DNA from 2 places in the Paenibacillus sp. S29 genome. Region 1 is predicted to be linked to the other one. Evidence: predicted binding sites of a transcription regulator. Region 1 holds the regulator's gene; the other holds the start of a gene.
What was found. The regulator NrdR, encoded in region 1, represses ribonucleotide reductase genes. The targets are predictions, from matches to a motif close to AACACNATATATNGTGTT.

Region 1 (15,019 bases):
ATGCAGTTTGCCAAGTCCAGAAGCTTCACGCCATTCTTGCTCCAACAGCTTCACTTATCGTACAGGGGCAGCGGGTAATGAGGTGCAAAAGCATACTGATTCTGAAAAGGATTTTCCTTTTCAAGCATGCAGTACATGGAAACGCTCTACCCTGTGAATACTGTTATCCAACCGTACCCGTGCGCTTCCACGCACAGCATACAAGAACGCACTAACAGGAAGTCGATAGGTTCGTAGCTCCTCCCCTTTTTCCATCTTCTTATGACGAACATCCATCACCTGTATAAAAACATGATTCCACAGCAAAATGTGATCGCTCAACTTCATTACTACCGCTCAACCTCCATCCAAACCGTTCCTTCAGTTCTTATTCCGCCCTATCAGATTAAACTCATTATAATTGATAATCATTCTCACAAGCAATCGCTTGTATCTAACTTCCTCTGAACAGTTCAAAACCATTGATTATGTATGTATATAATCGAAATATATGTAAAAAGCCCTGCAAAAGGGCTATCTTTCTTGCAATTCATTCTACTGTTGATTAGAGCTCACCTGTATGATTATGTTCCAAATCGTTTGCGGTACCCGCATTTTCGGCATAACTCTTCTACCGCTTCTCTCTTGGAGAAACCGAAGTACAGACGGTTGGCACGCTCCCCTTCCACAATGTCGGAAAAAGATTGTTCATGCACGTTACCTAAATTAATGACACCTTCTCCATCCAGACAGCAAGGGACCACCGTTCCATCCACCAATACCGCCGCCTGGCTACGGAGTGCATGGCAAAAGCCTTTTCCGTCATCTTCCGGGGCACTGAGGCTCGGCCATTCAAATTCATGGTCTTGATTCAAATAAACGTTTGGTGCGATTTTGACCCCACTGCCTGGTATCACCTTTTCCTCAATCCGATAGTCCAGTCCAAACTCTTGCTCCAGTCGTTCAAGCGTTTCCCGGTTGCGCTGACGCTGCACATTAGTCAGATTATCCTGAGTCAGGTTCCAGAGACGGAACGAAATAATGACATTGTGTTTTACTGCTTCTCTTACAAACGTGAAAATATTACCCAAATATCCTTCTCGATCCACGGAGCCTTCGTGCCCGTCAAAGCTGTGAAGAGAGAAGTTCATCTGACGCAGCGCTGGTTGCCCAAGCAGCTTATGTCCGGTCTTCGGCAGCAAGGTACCATTGGTGGTAATATTGACCTTCAATCCTTTCTCATGAGCACTTTCCAGCAAAAGATCAATTTTCGGATGGAGCAACGGCTCTCCTTTTACATGCAAATAGATGTAATCCGTATGTGGTTTGACCTGATCAAGCACATTTCGAAAGACTTCCGGATCAATAAATTTTTTGACACGCTGTGTTTGAGGACAAAAGCTGCATGCAAGATTGCAAATGCTCGTTATCTCAATGTATACCTTTTTAAAAGTTTTCAACATGATTTCCCCATTCTAACCTTCATCCTGAGCATCTTGTTTATGCTCACTAATCTTATGATTATAACGGGTTATCACCGACAGGTAAACTCTCCAGCCTCCCCTTGGTGTGGGCATTAAATGCTCGACACCTATGCCTATCCAAGATTTGATTTGATATTTTCTATTGACCCTAGGTCTGACCTAAGGTTTATAGTGGAGTTATTCTCTACCAGTAAGGAGTCCTGTCATTGAAAGAACACATTACGATCAGCCAGCTTGCCCAGCTCATGAATGTATCTGTACATCAACTGCGATATTTTGAAGAAAAGGGAATCCTGTATCCATCACATACAGAAGAAAATCAATATCGGATGTACGGGCTTCATGAGATTTATCAGCTTTCGCATATTTTATTATTACGCAAATTAAACGTCCCTGTCGGCCAGATTCTAGAATGTATGACTTCCTTTGCTGCCGATAATTATAACCGGCTTTTAGAGCATTCGTTGCAGAAGGTACAGGCTGAAATAGCTAACTTGAAAATGCATGAACAGTTTATTCACAAACTGTTAGAAGAACATGATAGCCTGACTCAGCGAAATGATGAATATCAGGTCAAACGATTAGGTCCCCGTCATTTAAAGCTATGGTTTGCATTGGAGAATGGTCAAGAGCTTACTGCCGGAAACTTATTTAAACACCGCCCGGCCCCACCTCGATTATTTGAAAATGACCTGCATTACTTGTCTGATGCCGGACAGGTGAAGCTGTGTTATGAAACGGTGGATGTGGCTGACTATATTCTGGAAGAAGGCAACTATCTTTATAAGCATCTTTCCGTCATTGAAGAGCCTGAGATTGATTATGAAATTAAACAATTGGAACGATATGTGGCTCATCACCAATATAACCGCCAAAGCAAGATTGTTCTAGTAGAAAAATCTTATCTTTCGATGTTCGACAACAACAAGCTGCAATACGAAATTCAAGTTAAAGTAGAATAAATCTAGGAGGGCGTTACATGAGTGCAAAATCCTTTGACATTGTTGCATACCAGAAACAAGACCATGAAGCTGTTTGTAGTCTTTTAGTCGAATCGTTTAAAGCAAAATTCCAATCTCTTGTTACACTGGAGGATCAAGCTATACAGCAGTTGTTAATGCAGGTTTGGGTTCAAAATCCTTATTCTACATCTATGAAACAATTTGTAGCCAAAGAAAACGAAGAAGTTATCGGTGTTCTTTCTCTTAAATGGAAACCCTCCTCCTCTTCCCTTCCTGAAACACCCCCCATTTCTTTGGCTCCGCTCATAAAACAGTTTGGTTGCTTTAATATACTTAAATTTTTGACAGGTATGCATGTGCTGGAGTATACCCCCGTTGCAAATGAGTGTTACATTGATCATTTGGCGATTCGTTCAAGTCATCGTAACCAGGGAATAGGACGCCGTCTTCTAGCTTTCGCACAGCAATTTATGGTTGAATCTGGGTTTCATGCATTGACGCTTCATGTAGCGCATAAGAACCAAGGGGCTATCCATTTGTATCACAAACTGGCGTTTGAAGTAGAACAATCCAAATATAATGGGTTACGGCATTTTTGGTTCAAGGAGCCTGAATGGCATCTGATGAGTTGGAAAGAGAACCTGCATTCGAGGAGAGAACACCATTGAAAAAAACATTTAAGCTTACTTTGGGTATTGCGGCAGCTCTAGCTGTTGCCTTGATACTCATTGTTCTATATCAAAATTCCTACAAAATGACGGAAGAAAAAATACAAATTGCGACACCCAAAGGGCTCCTAACAGGCACGTTAGCTTTGCCTAAGGGTTACTCGGGAAAGGTTGGATTAATTGTTTTTGTGCATGGGGATGGTCCTATTAATGACACATATGATGATGGATACAAACCACTGTGGGAAAAGTTCGCCTCCAAGGGTTATGCCTCCCTGTCATTGAATAAGCCCGGTATTAATAGTGCCCCTGGCAATTGGCTGGATCAAAGCATGGAGGACCGCGCACAGGAGATCCGATATGCAATAGACTGGGCGAGAACCTTGCCGATGATTGATACGCAAAAAATCGGCCTATGGGGAGCCAGTCAAGCAGGATGGGTCATTCCGAAGATCGTTAAAGAGGAACATGATATTGCATTCAGCATCCTTGTATCGCCTGCCGTGAACTGGATTTCCCAAGGACAATTTAATACCAGAAAAGAAATGGAGCAAGAAGGAGCTACTCCGCAAGAAATTCAAAAGACATTGAACTACGATCAAGAGATTCTACAGTTACTGAAAAAACATGCTTCTTATGAAGAATACCTAAGCATAGCCGATCCTGAGGATATGATCTCCAAAGAAAGATGGAGCTTTATAGGCAAAAATTTCCGGTCTGATTCCACCGAAGAATTAAGTCACTTCCATTCTCCTGTACTCTTGGTTCTGGCTGGCAAAGATATTAATGTAGATGTAAAGGATACCGAGCGAGTCTACCGCCAGAAAATACCCGCAGAGCTGCTGTCCGTTATTCATTTACCTGAAGCCGACCATTCCATGATGGATGAAAAAATCGCGCGTTCAAAATCTCTAACTTTTTTAACAGCCGTATTCGCCCCAAGAAAATTGGTGAATGACGAGTATCTCAAAATCCTTGCCGATTATGTCAATCAGCGTTAAACAAGGATGTTCTTTTTTGCCATACTTCTTTTGAATATGCTAATGAAAACCCCATAACTGTTCTCGGTTAGACTGGGAATAGATCTATAAACAACAAAAAAACGGCATCTCTGCCGTTTTTTCTAAAGGATGGACTCTCAGGGACTCGAACCCTGGACCAATTGATTAAGAGTCAACTGCTCTACCAACTGAGCTAAGAGTCCATAATAAAAGTTTGGTGGAGCCTAGGGGGATCGAACCCCTGACCTCATCGCTGCCAGCGATGCGCTCTCCCAGCTGAGCTAAGGCCCCATCATAAGTAAGTTTAATCAACGTTTCAAGCGACTTCTATATCATATAAAATTTTTATCCCTGTGTCAATACTTTTATAAAAAATATAATCATCTTCCCACTTTGTCCCAAGAAAGATACAGTCAGCGATCAGTCGCTGGCTGTATCTTTAGATAATAGTGTTTTCAGTTCCTTCATAAACATATTGATGTCTTTAAACTGACGATAGACGGACGCAAAACGTACGTAGGCGACTTCATCCACTGGGTAAAGCTGTTCCATGACCAGCTCACCGATCTGCTGGCTATCCACTTCTGTGGCTGCTGTGTTGCGGATAGCATTCTCTACCTGGGATACGATCATATCCAGTTGCTCGACGGATACTGGGCGCTTCTCGCAGGCTCGAATGAGACCGCGCAGCATTTTATCACGACTAAACTCTTCACGGCTGCCGTCTTTTTTGATGACCATGAGCGGGGTTTCCTCCACCATTTCAAAGGTGGTAAAACGCCTGGCACACTGCTCACATTCACGGCGGCGACGGATGGACTTGTTATCATTCGCAGGTCGCGAATCCAACACTTTCGTGCCGTTGTAGGCACAATACGGACATTTCATAATCTCACCACTTTCTTTTTCCAATAAATTCCCGTAGATTTTTAGTAATAATTTTGTCAAAACAGATCATAATATGTTTACCATATCGCGAGGAGGTGAACAACAATGGCACAAGGAAACAATGGCAACTCCAACAATCTGGTAGTCAGCAGATCCTCCGGCGCTCTGGAGCAAATGAAATATGAAATCGCTCAAGAGCTGGGTATCAGCATTCCTCAAGATGGTTACCAAGGTAACATGACTTCCTATGAGAACGGTTCGATCGGGGGCTACATCACAAAACGCCTCGTAACGATCGCCGAACAACAATTGGCAGGTCAATACCAATAATCGCGGTAATAATGCAGAAATAACAAGATAAAGTGTATGGATGGGCTGCTAAAAACAGCCTGTCCTGCGCTTTTTTCATTTTAAAGCGAAAAGGCTCATCATGTCATTAACTTGTCATTTAAAAATCATTATAAATTTTCGTGTATTGCCTGTAGTAATAAATGACCCGCTGTACATAATGTCGTGTCTCACCAAAAGGGATTTGCTTAATGGACTCTTCTTTTCCATCCCACACTCCCTTATCCAGCCACTCTTGAACTTTACCCGGCCCTGCATTGTAAGCAGCTACGATTGCTACAGGATTATCCTGAAACTTTATGGATAGGTTATGCAAATACCAGGTTCCCAGCTCAATATTGGTGCCAGGCTCGTGCTTGACACTGTCCAGCGGAACCTTTTGAATCTGGGCGCTGTCCATAATCCAATTTGCCGTATTCGGCATAATCTGCATCAGGCCCAGTGCACCCTTATGCGACTGCTTGCTGGTTTTAAAATTGGTTTCTACACGGATAATAGACGCCACCAAAAATGGGTCCACTTCATACGTTTGTGAATACTGCCGAATCTCATCCTTATATTGAATTGGATAGAACCAGGACATCCAATTTGAATTAAGGAACAGGATCAGGACAAACCCGACAAACAAAGTGAGCAGGACTCTTTTCTTTCGCAAAATATTCATGCAAGTCCCTTCCGCTGCCAAAATTGATCAATTTGTCGCTTCGTCTCAGTCTGTGTTCCGCTATTATCGATAACGATATCGGCCAAGCTTTTCTTTTGTTCAATATCCATTTGTGCGGACAGCCTAAGTCCAGCTTGCTCCTCCGTCAGACCGTCTCTGAGCATCAGACGCTGGAGCTGAATATCACGTGGTACGTACACAACCATAATTTCCTCGTACAAGCTCTCCAGCCCGGACTCGTACAGTAACGGGATATCTGCCAAAACAAGCTTGTCCGGCTGTTCCCGTTCATATGCTTCCATGCGCATACGCATTTCCTCACGAATAGCAGGATGTGTAATATCGTTAAGTGCCTGCCGCTGGGCAGGGTCTCCGAATACAATCTCACCCAGTTTTTTGCGGTGCAGGGTTCCGTCATTGTTCACTATAGCTTGTCCAAAATGCTGTTTGACCGCCGCCAGCACCGGATGCCCCGGAAGCATGACTTCCCGGGCAATGGCATCTGCGTCGATCAGCAGCGCACCTTTGGCGACCAAAAGAGCCGACACGGTGCTTTTTCCGGTAGCAATACCTCCGGTTAATCCGATATTCATGCTCTTTCACCTCATAACAGCTTCAATATGCCCATCATAATCAGTAATAATGCCGGCAATACACCCAGCGCCTTCATAAATCGAAATGCTGATAGAAAGAAGCCTGCCTTCATCCCTGCAATCAAAAATGTTCCACTGAATAACGTAATAGCCAGCGCAGTAGACAGTGGCTGAAAACCAAGCATAGCTGCCCCGAGTCCCGCTCCGAACGCATCGACCGATAATGCAATGCCCAGCCAAACCGCTTCGGTAGCAGATATACTGCCGGAACGGTCCATATCCGCAGCAGACGGACTTCGAAGAATCCGAATAACAAGTCCCCATTTGCGGAACTCCAGAGAAAATAGCGTTCGCTCCTGCTGCTCCACAGAAACTTCTGACGACAGGTCTTTTCTTGAGCTAAGGAAAGACTCTGTATCAGTATCCTCTATACTCTTCTTCTCCCCAAGAACAGATCTGCTCACTGGATCAGTCTGTTCTGTAAGAAGCAACCCCCGAGAGGCCTCCGCTGAATCCTCTTGCGAATCCTCTTTGCGGTGCAGAGCTTGAAACAAAGAGTAACAGCCGATACAGATCAGGATGACAGCGCCAAAAACGGTCGTATATACAGGAGACAGGACACGAGATAGTAACGCGCCCAATTGCATGGATATGCCAATCACCAAACCTGAACATACGGAGATGATAGCAATCGACAACAGTGGAATTTTCATTTTGCGCAGACCATATGTAACACCGACTCCGAAACTGTCCAAACTTAGCGCAAATGCCAGTAACAGCAGGCCTCCCCAATGATTAGCCACTACAATTCCCTCCCATTGCGAAGGCAGGGCCTTATAACAACCGAAACCCTCCGCAGTATTGGTACTTGGAACAATATATGAGAGGGATGGGCTTGGGGTGACTGTGCCTGTTTAGCGCAGAGGCTGGCAGACCGGACAATGATGTGTGCCACGTCCGGCTACGACAGATTTTTCGATCAATGTGCCACAGTTAACGCAAGGCTTCGCGTTACGTCCATAGATTTGCAATTGATGCTGGAAGTCGCCCGTTTTACCCTGTCCATTAACGAACGATTTAATGGACGAGCCTCCAACCTGAATCGACGCACCCAGCGTGGAGACAATAGCTTCATGCAAGACATGAAATTGGCTATCCGTTAGGCTTTTGGCTGGCTGTGCTGGATGAATCCCCGCCTTAAACAACGATTCATCTACATAAATATTCCCGATGCCCACTACATATGACTGGTTTAACAGCGCTGCCTTGATCGAAGTCGAACGAGTTCCAACAGCGACACGCAGCATTTCGGGTGTAAAGGCCTCGTCCATCGGTTCTAAACCGAGCTTGTTCAGCGGCTTTTCCAGCAAATCCTGTCCTGCCGGAAATAAGTGCATTGTGCCAAACTGGCGCACATCCTGATAACGCAGCTCCGTACCATCTTTAAAATGAAAGATGACATGGGTATGCTTTTCCACAGGATCATGTTGCGAATACAATCCATATCGCCCTTCCATTCGAAGATGGGAGACCAGCACCAGCCCGTCCAGCAAAATCCGCAGAAACTTTCCGCGTCTCTCAACCCCTGTAATCCGGTGATCGGCCAATTCCATCGCAAAAGCGTGGATATCATCGGGCCGTTGAATGATCCGCGGCAAATTAACGGTGACATGATCTATATGTTTATCAACGATAAGCTCGTTTAGCGTTCGTTTAATTGTTTCTACTTCCGGTAATTCCGGCATGATGTCTTCACCTCACCCTATATTATAACGGAAGCAGCGTCAAATTGGGACTATCTACTCATTGAAATATATTACTTGGCCTCATACCAATTGCTGCCATAGCTTACTTCGGCTTTGAGCGGCACAGCCAGCTTTAATGCGGCTTCCATGGTAGCCGGGACAAGCTCTTTCATCGTTTCCATTTCCTCAGGCGGAACCTCGAACACAAGCTCATCATGTACTTGGAGCAGCATTCTGCTGCGAAGTTTACGTTCACGTAAGGCCTCATCCATCTGTACCATCGCCAACTTGATAATATCGGCTGCGGTACCTTGAATCGGCGTATTCATCGCTGTACGCTCAGCGAATGAACGCAGGTTGAAATTGCTGGCGTTAATCTCCGGCAAATAGCGTCTGCGTTCCAACAGCGTTTTTACGTAGCCGTCCCGCTTCGCATCCTTCACAATATCATCCATGTAACGGCGAACGCCTTGGAACACATCAAAATACTGGTCGATAAAACGAGCCGCTTCCTTCCGCGTAATATTCAAATTTTGTGACAGACCATAATCACTGATCCCATAGACAATCCCAAAGTTGACTGCCTTCGCAGAACGCCGCATATTGGAGTTCACATCTTCCGCTGCTACCCCAAACACATCGGATGCGGTCTTGGTATGGATGTCCATATCGTGGACAAAGGCCTCCTTCAAACGTTCATCATCCGAAATATCAGCCAGCACCCGCAGCTCGATCTGTGAGTAGTCTGCCGCCAAAATAGACCAGCCCGGTTCGGACGGAACAAATACTTTGCGGATTTTGCGACCCTCTTCAAGACGAATCGGAATGTTTTGCAAATTCGGAAATTGACTGCTCAAGCGTCCAGTTGCTGCAACGGTCTGCCGGAAATACGTATGCACCTTACCCGTTTTCTCCGAAATTTCTTTCAGCAATCCTTCGACATACGTCGATTGGAGTTTGGCAATGGTGCGGTACTGCAAAATATTTTGCACAATATCATGATAGGGGGCCAGCTTTTCCAATACCTCCGCATCGGTCGAGTACCCCGTTTTCGTCTTTTTAATGACAGGTAAACCCAGTTTATCAAACAAAATCTCACCCAACTGCTTGGGCGAATTCAGATTGAACTCTACACCGGCAATGCTGTAGATTTCACCCACCAACGTTGCAATCTGGGCTTCAAATTCTTTCCCCAAAGCGCGCAGTTCTTCTACGTTCACCAAAATGCCCTGCTTCTCCATATCCGCCAAAATGCGGGACAACGGCATCTCCAGCTCATGAAACAGCTTGTGCATTTCCGTTTTTTCCAGCTCCGCCTGCTGTACAGGCACCAAAGCTTCAATCACCGCTGCCTTACGCGCCACATGATCGGACAGTACATCCACGTCAGGGACTTTATATTTAGCTCCTTTACCGAACACTTCTTCGTCTGGACGGATCGAAGACAAACCATATTTGGCTGCCAATCCGCTCAATGTCTGGTTTGCATCGGTCGGGTCCAGCAAGTATCCTGCCAGTTGCACATCAAACTCGGCCCCTGCAAACTCAATTCCATGCCAGTGTAAAGCCAAATCCGTACGATGCAGATCATGACCACGTTTTTTTCGTTCAGGGTCAGCAAGCCATTCGCGAATAGGTGTAGCTGCATCGCTTTGCAGTACATCCAGCGTCATAAAATACTGCTTCCCCGTTGCGGCAAATATCAGACCTACGATGTCAGCATGATGCGGATTATCACCATGCGTCTCAACATGCAGCACATCCACATGATCCAACACTTCTACCAATTCACTAATCCGCTGCTTATCCAGCACTGTTACGTCAGCCGCGGCTTCCTCTACGTCTACCCCAGTACTGCCAACCTCACCTGAAAAGGATAAACGCTCCAGCAAGGACTTGAACTCTAGCTTCGCCAGAGCTGGCCCGGCCGTTTCTGCTTGCAGCCCGCCAAAAGCAACATCTTCCAGCTGCTTGTCCAACGTTACATCCCGATAAATGGTCGCCAAATCTTTGCTCATTCGCGCATCATCGGCATGTGTCTCTACGCGTTCTTTCATTTTGCCCTTCAGCTCATTCGTGTGCGCCAGCACTTCTTCGACTGAACCGTATTGATGCAGCAGCTTGAGCGCTGTTTTTTCACCCACGCCGGGAATACCAGGAATATTGTCCGACGTATCGCCCATCAGACCCTTAAGGTCAATAATTTGCAGCGGCTTCAGGCCATATCGTTCCTGAATTTGCTCAGGTCCATACGTCTCCACCTCAGTAACCCCTTTGCGGGTCAAGCCGACTGTGACATGATCTGAAGCCAATTGAAGCATATCCTTGTCCCCAGTCACGACCAGCACATTGAAACCGGCTTCGTCCGCTGTCTTGGAGAGGGTGCCTATAATATCGTCCGCCTCATAGCCATCCAGTTCAAACTGAGCAATGCCGAAAGCGGTCAATAGCTCTTTCAGCAACGGAAATTGCTGGGACAGCTCTGGCGGTGTTTTCTCCCGTCCACCTTTGTAATCCTCGTATCCTTTATGGCGAAACGTTATTTTACCGGCATCGAAGGCAACCAGAATATGTGTTGGTTTGTGCTCCTCCAAGAGCCGCAATAACATCGTCGTAAATCCATACACCGCGTTCGTCTGCTGCCCACTCGAATTTGTTAACGGTGGCATAGCAAAAAACGCCCGGTAAATGATACTGTTGCCATCTATAAGCATGAGTTTATCCATTTAGCACCTCGCAAGTTCATCAATGCATTCGTAACGTTCTTACGTTTTACGCATTCCTCTTCCTATCTTAACATACAAGACTCCTTTTTCAGAAAAAAACGGCTGCTTCCTAACCAAATTTGCCTTTTGCTCAAAGACAAGTCTGGGTCAGAAACAACCGCTATATACCTGAAAGCTCTACTGGTTCAAATCTGGTCTCTCCCCTGTCACGAGATATACAGTGCTTTCACCGATATTCGTAGCATGGTCACCAATTCGTTCAATGTATCGTCCTACAAGCAGTTGCAGCATGGCTTGTGAAGCCTCTGCCGGCTTTTCTACCATAAAGGCATACAGATCGCTGATCATGTGGCTATACATGGAATCCACACGATCATCCTCTTTGGCCATTTTGTAGGCCAGATCTGTATTTTCATCCAAATAGGATTTGATCGCATCATCTATCATTTCTTTAACAATGGAAGCCATGTGCGGAATATCCACCAGCGGCTTAATGATCTGCTGCCCTTCCAAGCGAAGTGTCACCTTGGCAATATCAAGCGCCAAATCGCCCATTCGTTCCAGATCACTGGAAATTTTAAATGCAACAATGATCCGGCGCAAATCCTTCGCTACCGGCTGCTGGGTGATAATGAGCTTGGAACCCATATCGAGAATATTCTCTTCCAGCGTATTGAGGGATGCATCATTTTTGACCACCTGCTGAGCCAATTCTGTATTTTTGGTCTGCAAACATTCAATGGCCTGATCGAGCGCCTTCGAAACGTGTGCACCCATTTCGCGCAGTACGGCTCTCAGTTCATCTAACCCTTCATCAAAACCTTTTCTACGTATCATTTCGAAGTCACCCCTTCTGGCATATTCATCTGGTAGGCTTTAGCCAAATCGCCCTGAAATATAATCTTCTGTACGTGAATCTTGCGGCGTGGAAAACATTGTCTCTGTATCCGCTGCTTCCACCACAACACCATTCAAAAAGAACGCAGTTCGACCGGACACACGGGCTGCCTGATGCATGTTATGCGTCACCATGACAATGGTATACGTGTCTCGCAATTCCTGAACCAGTTCTTCAATTTTCATCGTGGAGATCGGATCCAGCGCAGATGTCGCCTCGTCCATAAGCAAAATATCTGGCTGTACAGCAAGCGCCCGGGCAATGCACAACCGTTGCTGTTGTCCACCGGATAAACTCAGAGCAGAACGCTTCAGAAAATCCTTGACCTCTTCCCAGAGTGCCGCCTGCCGCAGGCTTTGCTCAACCAATTCGTCCAACTTGTCCTTTTGCCGAATTCCATGCAGACGCGGGCCGTAGGCCACGTTATCATAAATGGATTTGGGAAATGGGTTAGGCTGTTGAAAAACCATTCCCACCTGCTTACGCAGAGTTTCTACTTCCATAGTATCGCCGTATATATCCTGACCTGCGATACTCACAGTGCCTTCAATACGCGTTCCCGGTATCATGTCATTCATCCGGTTCAGCGTACGCAGCAGGGTTGATTTGCCGCAGCCGGACGGGCCGATGAAGGCAGTTACCGTTTTTTCAGGAATATCGAGGTTTATATGTTTCAGCGCGTGAAATTTCTCATAATATAAATTCAGCTTATCGATCCGGATTACGGAATCATTCATGGATTTATGATCTCCTTCGTGTTGCAGTTATGATCCTCAAGCATTGCACCTGATTTGCACAATATGAAGATTATATAAGCTGTGTGTAAATTTAGTGTGGTGGATTTGTTAACGGTATGTAAAATGATCAAGAACTTAGCATGAGCTCAAGCTCCTGCGCAATTTCGGCTGCATTCAAAGCCGCTTCCTCTGCGGAACGGGACATTTCGCTGTTTTTGGCTTCAATTTCGTTGACAGCCTGCAGTAGTTTGGCAAAAGTTTGTGTTCCGGCAGAAATATATTGAGAGCCTGTATGAATCTGCTGCATACTCGTATCCGTCAGTTCAGCGGTGTCACGCAACATTTGCTCGATATGGGTGAGTAAGCCTGTAATCTGCGTGGAAAAGGCTTTCGTCTGGAGTGACATATTCCGCACCTCCTGAGACACAATCTGGAAGCCTCGTCCGTGTTCGCCAGCATGCGCCGCTTCAATGGACGCGTTGATCGCCAGCAGTCCGCTATGATCTGCCAGTGCACGAATGGATGAGGCCATGCGCGCAATGTCATTCAGCGATTGGGTCAACGCCGTCATCTGCTCATGCTGGCGCTTCATTTGCTCCGTGACTGCACGATAGGAGAGCAAAACATCCTCCAGTTCTACTTTGCCACGACGGGATAATTCACTCATTGAGCGGGTTAGCCGCACACTGTCGTCGGCCTCTTTAGCTGCATCCAGCACAGTCAGCTGAATACGCTGGACTCCGTCATAGCTATGCCGAATCACATCGCCCCGCTCTTCGTCTGCTTCTCTTTGCATTCGCTGCACGAAGGACAGGATATCACGAATCGTGAGTACGCCGAGTAACCGTGTTCCTTCCTTAATCAACACACAATCGTAAAAACGCTGATCTTCGCGCAGCATCGCCAGTTCCACAATGTCCGATGCCTGGCTTTTCAGATCCACAATTAATGTATCGGGGTCGGCAAATATGGCCGCAGGCTTATCATAGAACAACGCCGCAGCAAATCTGCCCGTAAAATGGCGATTGTACGCATCTCTCATAATAATGCCCAATGGAAGATCATTTTTATCCACAACAATGACACAAGGAATATCCTCCTGTGTTTTCATAAGCGCTAACAGTTCTTTACAAGTCATATCCGTACCAATGATCGGAACCTCCCGGCATGGCACATAGGTAGTAATCGGCTTGTATGCTTCACGTTCAATCACGGCAGTGGAACTCGGCTGGGTCTTTGGTTCCGTTATCATCGTTCTGAAGTCCCCTTTTTTTAACTACTTGGAGTGACGGGAACATCATATCGGTCATTTGTTGATTCTAGCGTCTATTTTTGTTAATGAAATGTAAAATCACGAAATGGACACAAAAGTCGTCAGACATTTCCCTGGATAAAGAAAAACGCTCCTCATTTATAATAAATGAGAAGCGCCAGAGTGTCGAGAAAGTCCAGAGGACTTTTCGACACTTCTATTTTTATATGGGGAGACGCATCTTTTAAAACAAAAATCGATTTAAAACGATCTGAGGACCCTAGTTTTTAGACCACTAAGACAGTTTTAAACCCCCTGCAAAAAAACAGGGGGTTTCTCGACAGCCTGACGCTCCTCATTTATAATAAATGAGAAGCGCTTCTTTTTTTATTTACAACCAGCTTGTACCCCACTCCACGGATCGAATCGATATGAACCGAGTCGGGATCCAGCTCCAGCTTTTTACGTAAGGAACTGACGTGCACATCCACGGTTCGTTGACCGCCAATGTAGTCAAAACCCCAGACAGCATTCATCAGATCATCCCGAGTCAATACCACACCCGGCTTGCGGGACAAATAAAGAAGTACCTCAAATTCCTTTGGTCTGAGGCTGATGGACTGACCTCCAAGAATGACCTCATATTTCTCAGGGTAAATCTCCAGCTCGCCCAGTTGAATTTTGGAGCTATCTTTCTGATCAGACAGCACTCCTTCATCCCCGCCGGAAGTTCTTCGCAGCACAGCCGTTACACGGGCCAACAGCTCAGAAACGCCAAAAGGCTTCGTGATGTAATCATCTGCACCCGACTTCAGCCCTTGGACAACCTCGGCCTCGCCGTTTTTGGCCGTTAAAATAATGATAGGCGTTGTCAGCCCCTGATGGCGAAGTCTGCTCAGAATGTCCAGTCCGTTCATTCCCGGCAGCATCAAATCCAGCAGGATCAAATCGTAGGACTCTCTGGAGGCTTTTTCAAACCCTGCACTGCCATGATCCTCCGTGTCCACTTCGAAGCCTTCTTGTATCAAATTGTAGGATAGCAATCTGGCAAGCGTTGGCTCATCCTCAATAACC
Region 2 (15,019 bases), 160 kb from region 1:
TATTTTCGGCTTACGGAGCAAGGGAAAGTAATCTATAAAATCCATGAGGACTTGCATAAAGAGTTTCAAGAGCGAGATAAAGCCGTGTTTGAACAGGTAACCGAGGAACAATTTGATAGTATGCTTAGCTTCGTGGAAAAGTATAATAGGCATTTGGATGCGGAAATAAAGAAACAGGGTATAGATATTAAGTCGGAATAAATCTGAATAATGAAAATCAAATCACAGGCAGCCGGGCTCTATTGAGAACAGGCTGCCTTTTTTTTGCTATTATTTTGTTGCCGAGGAAGCAAAATTGTGATACGATGTTTTTGCTTCCAAGGAAATAAAAACATAGCCTTTGAGGGGAGAATTTAATGTTCAAATTTAGATCACACAATGAACAGAACACAGAACAAACCGTAGATAAACACGCTTTAATATTCGGTCTTATCTCTGTGTTTCTTTGCGGAATAGGCTTCAGTATCATAGCACCTGTCGTCCCTTTCTTAGTACAGCCTTATATAAGCAATCCGGGAGAACAAGCTATCGTTGTCACGCTGCTGACTTCTGTTTATGCCTTCTGCGTGTTTTTTGCGGCCCCCGTGCTTGGAGCTCTGAGTGACAAATATGGCCGTCGTCCATTGCTCTTAGTATGCCTTTTGGGTTCCGCAATCGGGTACTTGGTTTTTGGCATAGGAGGAGCTCTATGGGTACTATTTGCGGGACGCATAATAGAGGGTATAACAGGTGGGAGCATAAGCACGATCTTCGCCTATTTTGCAGACATCATTCCTACAGAACAGAGAACTAAATACTTTGGATGGGTGAGTGCGGTTGTAGGTGTAGGTACCGTCATTGGCCCAACTGTAGGCGGGTTACTTGCCAAGTTTGGTTATTCTGTACCCATGTATTTTGGAGCAATTATAACTTTAGTGAATGTTATATATGGATTCTTTTTTATGCCTGAGAGCCTTGACAAGAAACATAGACTGAAAGAAATTACTTTTGTAAGACTTAATCCATTCATACAGCTTGCAAACCTGCTTTCCATGAAAAACTTAAACAGGCTACTTATCTCGGCATTCTTACTTTGGATACCCAACGGATCTTTACAGGCCGTTTTTTCACAATTTACAATGGATACTTTTAGTTGGAAGCCTGCACTAATCGGACTTATGTTCTCAATTATGGGTGTCCAAGACATTATCTCACAAGGTTTCATCATGCCAAAGCTTTTGAGAAAACTTAGTGATAAACAGATAGCCATTCTTGGAATGGTTTCGGAGATTATAGGCTATAGTCTTATTGCGCTATCTGCTTTGTTCTCATTCTATCCTCTTTTTATCGCTGGAATGTTTATATTTGGTTTTGGTGATTCAGTCTTTGGGCCTTCATTCAATGGGATGCTCTCCAAGTCTGTTGATTCTAGTGAACAAGGAAGGATTCAAGGAGGTAGTCAATCTATTCAGGCTTTAGCAAGAATGATGGGGCCTATCATTGGAGGTCAAATCTATGTATCACTTGGTCATGCCGCACCCGCTTTTATGGGTATGATTCTTATAGCAGTGGCCATACCAGTTTTATATAAGAGAACGCATGTGAATATGTAAACTACTGCTCGAAGCTTTCCGGAACCACCTGCATAGCAGGTAGTTTTAAGAAAATAATAGGGTTTCAGAACTTAGGAACAAGTTCTGAAACCCTATTATTTTACAGTCTGAGCCATCCGCATGCGGACGGCTCTTCATAGTATCACCTTGCTAAATTAATTTCACGTATTTGTACTTATACGCCAAAATTAAAATCATCATCTGTCAGCGGCTCTACATTCATCGCCCGCACATAGCCGTTTCCTTTTTTAGAAAAGAAATCATGCTGCTTAGTGTGAGTGCTGATGCCGTTGAATACAATGGGATTAACTTCCTCTTCTTCAAACAGTGGATCAAAGCCCAAGTTCATCATGGCCTTGTTGGCGTTGTAGCGCAAAAAGACTTTCACATCGTCTACGAGTCCAATAGAAGTGTAAATTTGCTCGGTGTATTGTTCCTCGTTATTGTGCAAGTAGCGCAACAAGCCTACCAGCGTCTGGTAAAGATCACGTTGTTCTTCCTCATCCAATTCTGCATAAATCTCCTGTGCCAGTACACCTACGTACACACCGTGAATACTTTCGTCCCGTAGGATCAAATCGATAATTTCTCCACTGCATGTCAACTTGCCCTGGCCCGCCAGATAAAGAGGGTAGAAGAAGCCGCTATAAAATAAATAGCTTTCTAACAGCACCGACGCTGCCATCGCGAGATACAGGTCTTTCGGTGTGTGGATATTCATATAATACTGACGAATGGTTTCTGCCTTGGTTTGGAGATGTGGATTTTCTTCCACCCAGCGGAATACACCGTCAATTTCTTCCGTGGAAGCTAGCGTTGTAAAGATGCTACTGTACGACTTGGCATGAATTTGTTCCATCATCGCCATAAAGCTTAGTACGGCTTTGCGTTGCAGTCCGTCCACATGCTCCATAATTTGCGGCATACCCACGCCGCCTTGAATGGTATCCAGTAGCGTCAATCCGCCCAGCACCTTCATGTAGGCTTCTTTTTCGATATCACTGAGGGTTACCCAGGACATTTTATCGTCAGACAACGGGATTTCATCATCCGTCCAAAATTGCATAATGTTCTGGTTCCAGAACATCAGTGTGAAATCATCGTCCGAGCGATTCCAGTTTACAGCTTGTATACCTGTCATTGTTAGCATTCTCCCTTCAGCTTGCGAGATTCCCTGGAAACACACATTGAAATAGTGCAGGCGAATCATCGTATGCTTGACATACGGAAGCTGTATCCGCGAGGGTCTGTCCAGTCCCGTAAAGGTCTGAACCACACGCTGGATACAGCTTCTAATGCAAAGCATCTATATCTATTCAAAATCTAATTTTTATACTACAGCTTGTTACCTTATACTTTAGATGGAGCAGGTGAGGCACTCTTCCACAGACAGCTTTTTGGTGCGTGTGTAGTATAACGATTTAAGTCCTTTGTGTGCAGCGTACAGATAGCAACGTGCTAACTGACGCGTAGTCACGTCACTGTTCACATGAAGCACGGTCGAAATTCCTTGGTCCACGTGCGGCTGGATTTCTGCAATCAGATCAAGCACTTTGAACTGGTCCATTTGATAAGCAGATTTATAGAAGAACACGTTATCCTTTTGCAAATAAGGCATTGGATAGTAGGTCGTCGAATTGGCATAGGTACGGGTTTCAATCTGCTCAACAATTGGCATGACGCTGGATGTTGCATTTTGAATGTACGAAATGCTAGCAGTCGGCGCAATCGCCATACGATAGGCGTGGTACAGACCATTTTTCATTACATCTGCTTTTAATTTGTCCCAGTCCGCTGAAGTCGGAACATAGATGTCTTTGAACAACTCTTGTACACGTGCAGTTGTTGGACGATAATCTGTGTTCAGGTATCGGTCAAAATATACGCCTGTCGCATAATCCGATTCCTCAAATCCATAAAAGCTTTGTCCAGCTGCTTTCGCGATTTCCATACTTTTTTCGATGGAATGATAGTTCATCGTCATGAAGAAGGTGCGGACAAAGTCCTTCGCTTCATTGCTTTCATACGCAATTTTGTTCTTGGCAAGATAGCCGTGCAGATTCATAACACCCAGTCCGACGGAGTGCATTTCACGGTTTGCTTTCGCAACACCCGGTGCATTAGCTACTTGGGTCATATCGCTGACCGAGGTGAGAGCAATCATACCCTCGTGAACGGATTCGCGGATTTTGCCATGTTCCATCACATTTACAATGTTCAGAGAAGCTAGATTACAGCTAACGTCCCGGCGGATGGTATCCTGTTGGCCGTAATCTGTAATTTCGGAAGTTTCCTGCAACTGGAAGATTTCCGTGCATAGGTTCGACATCTTGACTTGACCCACGTTTTTAAGAGCATGTGCCTGGTTCGCGTTACTTTTGTTCATGATATATGGATAACCAGACTCCAACTGAATCATGGCAATTTTCGTCAGCATGTCACGTGCACTCATCGCTATTTTTTTCTTCACCCGATCGTCAGCGAGCAACGTGTCGTACATTTCATCCAAATCCATGTCGTCCAAATGCGTTCCATAGGCTTTGAACACACTGTAAGGAGCAAATACATGCAGCGGTTCATTATCTTGAGCCAGCTTGTAAAAGCGGTTTGGCACCAGCAATCCAATAGAAAGTGTCTTGAGACGTACTCTTTCGTCAGCATTGATCTTTTTGCTATCCAGGAACTCAAGCACGTCCCATCCGAAAATGTTGTAATAGGCTGCCCCAGAGCCTTTACGTTGCCCCATTTGATCTGCATAGGAGAAACCGTCTTCCATCAGCTTCAGCACAGGCATAATGCCTTTTGCTGCGCCTTCTACGCCTTTAATCGCTTCGCCGCGTGCCCGCAGTTTCGACAGGTTGACCGCAACACCGCCCCCGATTTTGGACAACTGCATGCAGGTGTTCAGCACATAGTTGATTGAGTTCAGGGAGTCGTCCATTTCGAGCAGGAAGCAGGATACCAATTCCCCACGGCGGCTTTTGCCTGCATTCAGGAAGGTTGGTGTTGCTGGCTGGAGGCGTTGCTCCATCATCGAGCGGGACAACAGGCGTGCCGTATCGGCGTTACCGCGTCCTAAATGCAGCGCGACAGCAGCAACCCGGTCAGGGTAATGTTCCAGATAGACTTTCCGGTCGTTACTCTTCATTGCATAGTCGGTGTAAAACTTGGATGCTGCCATATAGGAAGGAAATTTAAAATTATAGCTATGAGTGATATGGAAAATATCATTAATTTCGTCAGCCGTGTAGCTGTTATAGAAATTTTCGTAATAATCATTCTCAATCATATACAGCACTTGAGCGGCTGTGTCAGCAAACTTCAAACTCCGTTCCTGAACTTCCTTCATAAACTCTGCTACAGCCTCTTGGTCTTTTTCCAATTGGAAAAAGCCGTCTGTATCGCGTTTCATCAACATGTTGTTCAATTCAATATGCCGCAACTCGGCTCACCTCCTGTTTAAAACGCTCTACATCTCCGAACGTTCCAGATAATTCAAATTTACTAATCACGGGGACATTATAATGATCGGCAATCAAATCCGCACTTTTGGCAAATTTCTCACCCCAGTTACGGTTGCCGCTTGCAGCTACACCAACAAGGTTTTGAGCATTCTTTTTCAAAAAGGAAGATACCCTCTCAGGTATCTGCCCAAACCCAGTTGTATATGTAATAAGTACGTAAGGTTCTTCTATAGTCATTTGCTCCTCGATCTGAACCGCTGGAAGCTTGAGCTTGTTTATAAATCTTTTTACATTGCCGGTCTTCGAATCATATGCAATCAGCATGGTATGCAACCTCCTTAAACAATTAACGAAAAAAGAAAACGCATTGCCTGGGATCTATTATAGATGGAATCCCTTGCTGGCTGCGCCATTTAAGATTTTGACTCTATATTTACATGTATTTTCATACCTGTATCTTCAAGATATCGGGCATAAATACGTTTTTTACACTATATTTAGAGTACATTCTCTATTTTATATCTATATATAGTTTTGTCAATCGGTCTAGAGGGGATCAGAGGACCCAGATCGGGTATAAGTCCAAGCGGGGTGCGGAAAAGAGCGAAAGAACTTTTTTTTCGTAAGTATGTTAAAAAAGTATTGGAGTTTTTGAGGGTGAAGATGTACGATTTGTCAATGGGCAATAGAATGGAAAATTTACATTTTACTGTAGAAAGGATGAAGCGAATGGGAAGTGATTTTATGGAATTTCAATCGTTTAATACAATCTTTTTTATCGTATTTGGACTCATTGCTTTTGTAATGATTATGGGAATTGTCAAAACGATAGGAGCGGGCCTGTCCAATCAAGCAGCCGAACGGGTACAACGTTCATGTAAGGTTGTGGATAAACGGACGAGAGTGCGTGGGGGATCAGGCGATTTTTCAGCTTCGACATATTATTATATCACCTTTGAGTTTGACGGGGGTGAGCGTATGGAGCTGGAGGTGAAGGATACAGACTTTGGTATGATTGTGATCGGGGATCGTGGGGAGCTTCATTATAAAGGTACACGTTTTCTGGAGTTTGTGAGAGTAATGGAAGCGTAAAGGTGTTGGCGGCGAGTTAGTATTGCCAAAACAAATACATAATTGGAGGGAAGATTACGATGCCGCATATCATTGGAAAACGAATAGTATTGAGAGAATACCGTCAAGAAGATATACCAGCTATCCGAAAATGGGTCAATGACCCGGAAATCACACGTGGTTTAAGCGACGTGTTTATCTACCCGCATTCACAGGTGAATAGCGAATCCTTTGTGCAGATGATGATTGACGGCAACCCCGAGATCAAAGGTTTTGTCATTGCGCATAAAGACACACTGGACTATATCGGACAACTGGACTTATTCAAAATCAACTGGGTGAATCGGCACGCCACCCTTGGTGTTGTGATCGGGCGTGACGGTGATCTGGGCAAAGGTTACGGACGGGAAGCGATCCGACTATTACAAAAATTCGCATTTCATACACTGAACCTGCATCGGCTGGAGTTGGAGGTCTATGCGTTTAATGAACGTGCACACCGTTGCTATCTGGCCTGCGGCTTCAAGGAAGAAGGTCGGCTACGGGAAAAGCTATTCAGGGAAGGGCAATACTATGACATTATTCAGATGGGGATTTTGCGAAGTGAATATAAGGCTGCAGAGCAAGCGACGGAGTCCTGAGAGTGCAACCTCATAAGCTATTTTACTCCGTCAGCTTTCTTCAATTTTTTATGAGTGAAATCACGGGGACTACGCTCATCCTATTTCTATTAGCTAAAGGACTTTCTCTGCAAAGTGCGAACTTCTTACTGGTTGTATTTTTTGTAAGTATTTTTTTGTTTGAGATACCCACAGGGGCGATTGCAGACAAGTATGGCAGAAAAATTTCTGTTATTTTGGGACTTTGCTGTTTTTTAGTCTACAGTGTGTTGTTCGTTTGGACAGATCATATCGGGGTGCTTGTGTTCGCGCAAGTTTTTGGGGGTCTGGCTATATGTTTACAATCAGGTTCGTTAGAATCCTGGGTTGTGGAAAACAGTGATAAGCCCATGGAAGTTCTTTTTACAACCTCTAACAGTATACAGTACATTTCGGGATTTATTTGTGGTCTGTTGGGGGCCTTTCTCGCAACCTATAACTATTCACTTCCATGGGCAGTCAGTATTTTATCTATTATTGTATGCATTTTTCTATGTTCCTTTTATATGGATGAGGAGAATGTTGCTCATCGAAAGACGTCTACTACTCGCATTAAAACGATTATCGGAGAAAGCGTCCGTATCGGTTTTGAAAATAAGTCCATCTGGATTGTGTTTATGATTGGTTTATTTATCAGCTTTTCGAACTCGGCGGGGAATACATTTCAACAGCCACGTCTGGTTGGCCTTTCCGAACAAGGGATTTGGATTATGGGGTTTATCAAGGCAGGCTATTCACTATGTATGACTTTGGGAAGTTATCTAGTTCGAAAGCTAGGCGCACGATACAGTGATGTACATATACTCGTGTATGCTTGCGGCATGATAGGGGTCTGGCTCATTTTAGCTGGTGCGTTCAACACATTTTATCCTGTACTGCTTACCTTTTTGATCTATGAAATTGGACGCGGCATGTACCCGGTTGCCAAACAAATTTTTCTGAACAAAAGAATCTCTAATGAGTATCGTTCTACACTACTATCTCTGGATTCTGCGATTTCACAATTAGGCATGTGCGTAGGTTTAATCGTGACAGGGATCATCAGTCGTAATTTTACGGATTTGTCTTCCGATCAAACACCTATTCAAATATCTTGGGTGATGTGTGGCGGGATTGCGTTGATTCCAATCATTTTATTGTTTTACGTACATCGTGTTTCAGGGAAAAGTAATTCTTGGAAAGAAAAAGAAACCAAACAGAATATTTAATGTAAAAGTTAATGTAGAAGGGCTGAACAGCATGGTCTGTCAGCCCTATAATATTTCATTAAAAAGCAAACCTTATTTTTCACCGTACCACAGTTTCAGCCGATTTTGGATTAGGCCAGTATAGATTTCTTCAGCCTTTGGCACACCTGCCTGATCCAGCTCTTGGAGCATGCGGTCATACACAGCGTCGAACTGATCTGGCTTGGCGAGTACAGCCTCAGGAATCCGTTTGCGTACAATGTCCTGCGACTTTTGATAAATAACATTGTAATTCGTATCGGTCGGAACAGGCATGTTGTAGGCAGCACCCCACTCTTTTACCGGAAAATCCTTTTCGTTCGGAAACAGGTCTTTCCACGTCTGGGCTTTGTATGCCTGAAGGGACTCTTTTTCGGCTTGACTATAATTTTCGGTAATCATCTCTGGATAATTGGTTGTGTAATAGTTGCCAGAAGGGTCCTTCACGCTATCGCCATAATGTGGCCCCCATATCCAGTACAAACCGATTCCTGACTCTCTGCTAAAAGAAGCGTTATCGGTGTTTTTACGTTGTTGCACATCCGCCGGAATGACTCGTTTGCCGTTCTCTACGTTGTAATGCTGGCCTTCAATTCCCCAATTACGTAAAATTTGTCCTTCGTCGGAGGCCAGAAAATCCAGAAACTTGATAGCCCGCACCGGATTTTCGCATGAGGTTGTAATTCCGATCCCGGATGCAGTATCGAAGCCAATGGGCTGGAGGGAATGGTCTTCGTATTTCTCATTTAAAGTGACAGGAAAATGGGCGTAAGTGAATTCATCCTTACCTGCTGCCTTGAGCGCATTTTCGGCATCTTGATAGTTCCATTCCTGATCAATGAGTCCGATGACACGGCCTGCGGCGATTTTGGACTTGTACTGATCACTTTTTTGCACAAATGTATCCTTATCCAACAGTCCTTCATTGTACATATGGTTCAACCAACGGAAATATTCACGTTCCTCTGGGCGCTTGTAGTGAAGAATGGCTTTGTGTGTTTTAGGATCAATATAATATTCGCCATCGTCGGGTCCACCTGTAGCAGTAACAGCCGGGTTTGTCACCGTAATTTGAATTTTCCAGTCTTCGGCATCGAGTGATAGGGGGATGGTAGGCTGGCCATTGGTGGTAGGATATTTGGCGACATAATCTTTAAGTGCTTTTTCAAAATCTTGAACGATGCGGATTTTAGGGTATCCAAGCTTCTTAAGTGCCTGATGCTGGATTTCGAAGCCAGCTTGTGCATCAAACGCGATGTGATCCACACCCAAATTGGTCGGGATCGTGTAAATGGCTGGATCTTCACTACTATATTTAATACGATTAAAATAGTCTCCATACACTTTCTTAATGTTAGGGCCGTATTTATCAATGAGATCTGTTAAGTCAATGAGTGCTCCGGCATCGACCAACTTGCCAATGTCTGATTTGGGGTACACGAGATCTGGATACTCTCCGCTCGCTGCCATTAAAGCAAACTTTTCCTCGCCTCGGCCATTGACAGCATGTTCGGCATTTAGCGTAACACCCGTTTTCTTGATAATTTCCTGCCCGACAGCATCCTTCATGTTGTTCCAGTTAGAGCTGGAATCACCGCCAAAGAAAGTAAATGTAATGGGACTGGTGTCATTAGGATCTTCCTTTTCTGCCTTACCGCCTGTTCCATTCGCGCAGCCCGTTGTAACGAGCAGCAGCAAAGACAGGAGTAGAATGGAGCTCTGTCGTACCGACCTGTTCATGAACATTTGCAAATCCCCCTTAATAAGTATGATTTACACAATGTAAGTGCTTTCAATAGTAAATTGTAGGAAATAAAGAACCTCACGTCAAGTAATTTATAATTGCTTGTTATGCGGTTTGTTTTTTTATTAAGCAAACATATTTTGGTGCAGGGTGTGGATTTGTACAAATCAATCATTTGATGATCTAAAACAAAGTATGCTACGATGGTACCAGTTTATAGGTACACCCGTGTATTAGAAAGATTAAGGTAGAAAAAGATTCCGAATAGGGTTGGGTGAGAAGATGCGTGGAAAAGTAACGTTGCAAGAAATTGCGGATGCGGCGGGCGTTTCAAAGTTCGCTGTTTCGCGTGCACTGTCAGGCAAACCCGGTGTAAGTGAAGAGACAAGGGCGGTTCTGGTCAAGCTTGCCGCCCAGATGGGCTATTTTCGCAGTCATCCCAAAATCACAGGGGTAGAGCCTCGGGACACAGATACCAGAGAATGGTCGGGTACCGTGCTAGTGTTATTTCCGAATATTAGGTACCAGAACAGGGAATCCAGATACTGGGGGCCTGTATTTGAAGGGATTTCCGAGCGTCTGAACCGTAAGGGTATGGATATGATCACGTTAACGGAGCCCTCGACTGAAGACATGTTTTCTTTACTGAATCCAGAGTCGATTAAAGGAATTATCACGGTAGGGACGATTTCAACTTCATTGTTGCTGAACATTTATCGGATGGGTATTCCGGTCGTCATGGTAGATCATTGGGATTCTGCATTTTTAAGTGATACGGTGTTTACAGATAATCGCACATGCATGAGTGAATTAATGAAGGACTTGCTGTGTAGGGGCTATACCCGCTTTCAGTTTGTGGGTCATATTGATGACGCTCACAGTTTCTACGAACGCTGGGAAGCATGTCGTTCCACACTGGAAATGAGCGGAGTAGAATTGCGGCAGATTAAAGCTCTTCTTCACAGGGGAGCGCAAGCGCTTGCTGAGGAAATGGAAAAGTTGTCCGAGGACGAACTGCCTGAGGTTTTTGTATGTGCTAATGATGTGACTGCTGCGCAAGTCGTGGATGTGCTGAAAGAAAAGGGGATTGACGTTCCGAGGCGTTGCGGAGTGACCGGGTTTGACGATACGAATGAACAAATGCCGATTTATGCCACGGTGAGAGTGGATAAGGAATTGCTGGGAATGCGTGCAGTGGACCAGTTGTTATGGCGCATAACGAACCTGAACTCGCCTGTCGAGAAAAAGTTGCTACATGCTGAGCTATTCGTACGGGAAGTTCATGCACCCCGGATCAGTCGGGAAAATGATGACCGTGAGCGTCCCATCAGCACAATCACATATAGTTAATGTCGAGATACGTGTTATGACACCATACACCGTGAAGACGAAGGAGGTCGCTTTTAGCCTGTTTAGGGGCAGAGGGCGACTTTTATTTTGTATTTTGTCATTTGTTTTAAAAAACAATTGACTATTTTGTTAGCTTGATGTTATTTTTGTTATGTTACTAACGAATCCAGATGTTCCCAATCATGCTTATAGGAGGCTTGTGACGATGGTTAATGTGATAGGGTTGGATGGCTGGAGGTTTAGGAAAGCACAAAGTGATGAGTGGCTCAGCGCGAAAGTGCCGGGTTGTGTGCATACTGATCTTTTACGACATGGCAAAATTCCTGATCCGTTTATCGGTATGAACGAGATGGAGGTACAGTGGATTGATAAGCAGGATTGGATATATGAAGCCCATTTTGAGATAAATGCAGATCAGCTTCAATGTCAATGTGTAGAGTTGGTGTTGGAAGGTCTGGACACATACGCGGATGTAAAAGTGAATGGTCAATCTGTCTTGTCAGCCAATAATATGTTTCGGGTATGGAGACAGGATGTGAAGGCATTTGTTCAGCAAGGGGAAAATCGGCTAGAAATCAGTTTTCGTTCTCCGATCGCTGAAGATGTACCCAAGCTTGAAAGCTTGGGTTATGGACTCCCTGCACCCAATGATCAGTCTGAGATCGGTGGTTTGTCCGACAAAAAGGTAAGCGTTTTCGCGCGTAAGGCTCCCTACCACTACGGTTGGGACTGGGGACCGAGGCTGGTGACGAGCGGTATCTGGAGGGAGGTCCGGATCGAGGCGTGGTCCGGTCTGATCGTGAGAGACTTGTTTATTCGACAGGACGAGGTGAATTCGGTAGGGGCTAAACTCATGGCAGTGGTAGAGATCGAAAATGCAGATGAGATTAGAGATGCCGAGTTGCGTATTTCCGCTGACGGGAAGGTGTGGTCCAAGCCGGTACGACTGCTGAAGGGGAAGCAGACGGTCGAGCTGGAGCTGGAGATGAAGAAGCCGAAGCTGTGGTGGTGCCGTGGACTGGGGGAGCCGCATTTATATACGTTTGTGGCCGAATTGGTGGAGCAAGGACAAGGAACTGTAATCGCGGAAAAATCAGTAAAAACGGGACTGCGTTCCATCCGTCTTGTACGTGAACGGGATGCAGCAGGAGAGAGCTTTTATTTTGAGCTGAACGGAATTCCTGTGTTTGCAAAAGGGGCTAACCATATTCCGAATGACAGCTTTGTCACTGAAGTTACGATGGAACGATATCGGTATGAAATTGCCAGTGCAGCCGCCTCGAATATGAATATGCTGCGGGTGTGGGGTGGCGGTATTTATGAACAAGACATATTTTATGAGCTTTGTGATGAATACGGTTTGCTCGTGTGGCAAGATTTTATGTTCGCCTGCAGTATGTACCCGGGGGATGAGGATTTTATGGACAATGTGGCACAGGAAGCCAAGGACAATATTAAGCGGCTGCGTCATCATCCCTGCATTGCCTTATGGTGCGGCAACAATGAGATCGATTCTGCATGGGCGCATTATGAAGAGAATGGAGGCTGGGGCTGGAAAAAGGACTACACACCTGAGCAACGGGAACGCCTATGGAATGATTATGAAACACTCTTTCATCGGATTCTACCGGAGGCGGTACACACCTGGTCTGCGCAGACAGCCTATTGGCCCTCCTCCCCGCTGATTGACCTGACCAGAGATCGGAACCAGCATGCCCATCGGTCTTCAACTGCAGGTGATATTCATTATTGGGGTGTATGGCACGCGTCTGAGCCGTTTGAGAATTATCATGTACATGTGGGTCGTTTTATGAGTGAATATGGTTTTCAGTCCTTTCCTGAATACAAGTCTGTTCATACTTATGCGGAAGAGAAGGATTTGGAGCTGGAATCTGAGGTGATGCTGGCACATCAGAAGAACGATGCGGGCAATCGTCTGATTAAAGAATATATGGAGCGATACATGCGAGAGCCAAAGGATTTTACATGTTTTCTTCACATGAGCCAAATTTTACAGGCAGAAGCAATGAAAGCAGCTATAGAGGCGCATCGTCGTCACAAGCCCTATTGCATGGGAACATTATACTGGCAAATGAATGACTGCTGGCCCGTTGCCTCCTGGTCGAGTATGGACTATTTTGGTCGTTGGAAGGCGCTCCAATATACGGCTAAGCGTAGCTTTGCTGATGTGCTGTTGAGTGCAACCGATACAGAACAGGGGAATAAGGCCCTGCATCTGGTCAACGATACACTAGAGCCGATATCAGGTACGCTGCGGCTGACTCTTTTGCATATCCGTAGCAGCCAGGCTATTCATGAAGAGAACGTTAAGGTAAAGCAACCAGCAGGCGGTGCAGGAATTGTACATATACTGCCTATCGACAAATGGCTGAGTGGCCTGAACCGTGCGGAGCATATGCTGGTCGCGCGTCTAATGCAGAATGGTGAACAGGTGGCCTCTGGTGAAATTTATTTTGCAGACACGAAAGAGATGGATTTATCGCAGGCAAAAATTGAAGTGACAGAGATTCAGGGAAGCGGGGGCAGCAGATTCATGCTGTGTTCGGATGTACTTGCTAGACACGTGTGGCTATCGGCAGAGCAGGAAGGTATTTTCAGCGACAATCATCTGGATCTGGCTCCTGGTATTCCGAAGACAGTGGAATTCTTGGTCATGCGCAACGGTTCATCAGCATTTGTGACAGCTGCGCCGGGTACATTGACAGTACATTCGTTGGTCAATTGGATACAAGGTTAGACAACAGTAAAAGCTTATCCGTCTTTAAGTAGATGATGGATAAGCTTTTTTTATAATATAAATTTATTTTATGATATGTAGAGCGTCTTCATAATGTTAATATACATAACAAAAGAGAACTTGGGAGTTAAGTGATAACAGATCATTTGTAAGAAATCTATTTATTTAGCCTCTAACTGTTGGAATATAAAAAAAGCATACGGTCGGCCGAGAACTTGTAGAGGAAATCCGTCAGTTGGGCTTTAGCAGGGTGGAGCTGAACTATAACATTACCCGGGAAATGCTAACGACGATTGAACCTATGATTGAGCGGGGAACAATGGCATATCGAGTGTGCACAATACATTTCCTCATACACCAGATCCGGATTACGGCACGAATTCCGTTCTGCTCGGGTTTGACGATGAAAGCAAGCGACAACGTGTAATAGAGCTACTGGTGCAATCTGTGGAATATGCGCATCATTATGGGCAAAAGCGGTAATTGTGCATCCCGGACGCCGGATGGCGAATGGACGGGGTTAGTGACGAAATTTATAATGCCGTTAGCGATATTACGCTAATTCATACTGCCCGAATATTAAAACTACCGGAGCTACGCCTTTACCTGTGAGTGAAGTCTAAAACACAGTAAGCATCTATTTTTCGGGGATGAAGTACATTCCTGGAGAACAGATGCTTTTTTGTGTTCATTGATGCAGAGATAGAGCGCTTCCATTGAGCTTGAAGCCATTGTGGTGTACACTGTCCAGAACAGGTGTAAATTGGAACGTCAGGAAGGCAGGACGGTTACAAGGAGGGAAAGACACATATGTATGCCCGTTTAAGATCGTTAAATTATCCACTAAAACTCTATGTTTTTTTAGCACTGGCCTTATGCTCCGTAATCAGTACATTGTGGATCATTAACGTGCGACTGCCCTCAGGGGGCCGCCCTTATCTTTTTATTTGGTGGAATATGATGTTGGCCTGGATTCCTATGCTGTTGACGTTACTGCTTGATGTAATGTACAGCTCGTGGAGGCGGGGAACGAGGACATTTTTACTCTGGGTTACGGGGGCGGCATGGCTTTTCTTTTATCCCAATACACCCTATTTGATCACAGATTTGCTGCATGTATTCGCCAGATATCCATTTCTCGGGGAGCAACGTTTC

Region 2: a site for NrdR is predicted at 5,544-5,561, ahead of nrdI (class Ib ribonucleoside-diphosphate reductase assembly flavoprotein NrdI). Genes of this name have one in related genera too.

Annotation. Positions count from the first base shown of each region.
Region 1 is NZ_JBMOUI010000003.1:49,201-64,219, reverse strand. It holds gene ACL9RM_RS05680 (hypothetical protein) at 1-54, opposite strand, end outside; gene ACL9RM_RS05675 (hypothetical protein) at 121-327, opposite strand; gene ACL9RM_RS05670 (radical SAM/SPASM domain-containing protein) at 564-1,442, opposite strand; gene ACL9RM_RS05665 (MerR family transcriptional regulator) at 1,670-2,425, shown strand; gene ACL9RM_RS05660 (GNAT family N-acetyltransferase) at 2,443-3,093, shown strand; gene ACL9RM_RS05655 (alpha/beta hydrolase family protein) at 3,090-4,094, shown strand; tRNA gene ACL9RM_RS05650 (tRNA-Lys) at 4,225-4,297, opposite strand; tRNA gene ACL9RM_RS05645 (tRNA-Ala) at 4,310-4,385, opposite strand; gene nrdR (transcriptional regulator NrdR) at 4,515-4,982, opposite strand; gene ACL9RM_RS05635 (alpha/beta-type small acid-soluble spore protein) at 5,088-5,312, shown strand; gene ACL9RM_RS05630 (lytic transglycosylase domain-containing protein) at 5,431-5,994, opposite strand; gene coaE (dephospho-CoA kinase) at 5,991-6,587, opposite strand; gene ACL9RM_RS05620 (MntP/YtaF family protein) at 6,599-7,390, opposite strand; gene mutM (DNA-formamidopyrimidine glycosylase) at 7,502-8,332, opposite strand; gene polA (DNA polymerase I) at 8,404-11,058, opposite strand; gene phoU (phosphate signaling complex protein PhoU) at 11,236-11,895, opposite strand; gene pstB (phosphate ABC transporter ATP-binding protein PstB) at 11,935-12,693, opposite strand; gene ACL9RM_RS05595 (methyl-accepting chemotaxis protein) at 12,821-13,945, opposite strand; gene ACL9RM_RS05590 (response regulator transcription factor) at 14,305-15,019, opposite strand, start outside.
Region 2 is NZ_JBMOUI010000003.1:210,222-225,240, forward strand. It holds gene ACL9RM_RS06455 (MarR family transcriptional regulator) at 1-201, shown strand, start outside; gene ACL9RM_RS06460 (MFS transporter) at 357-1,592, shown strand; gene nrdF (class 1b ribonucleoside-diphosphate reductase subunit beta) at 1,768-2,733, opposite strand; gene nrdE (class 1b ribonucleoside-diphosphate reductase subunit alpha) at 2,950-5,034, opposite strand; gene nrdI (class Ib ribonucleoside-diphosphate reductase assembly flavoprotein NrdI) at 5,021-5,380, opposite strand; gene ACL9RM_RS06480 (DUF2500 domain-containing protein) at 5,786-6,148, shown strand; gene ACL9RM_RS06485 (GNAT family N-acetyltransferase) at 6,208-6,768, shown strand; gene ACL9RM_RS06490 (MFS transporter) at 6,771-7,994, shown strand; gene ACL9RM_RS06495 (ABC transporter substrate-binding protein) at 8,067-9,758, opposite strand; gene ACL9RM_RS06500 (LacI family DNA-binding transcriptional regulator) at 10,039-11,106, shown strand; gene ACL9RM_RS06505 (beta-mannosidase) at 11,312-13,864, shown strand; partial or broken gene ACL9RM_RS06510 (sugar phosphate isomerase/epimerase) at 14,006-14,361, shown strand; gene ACL9RM_RS06515 (DUF1361 domain-containing protein) at 14,675-15,019, shown strand, end outside.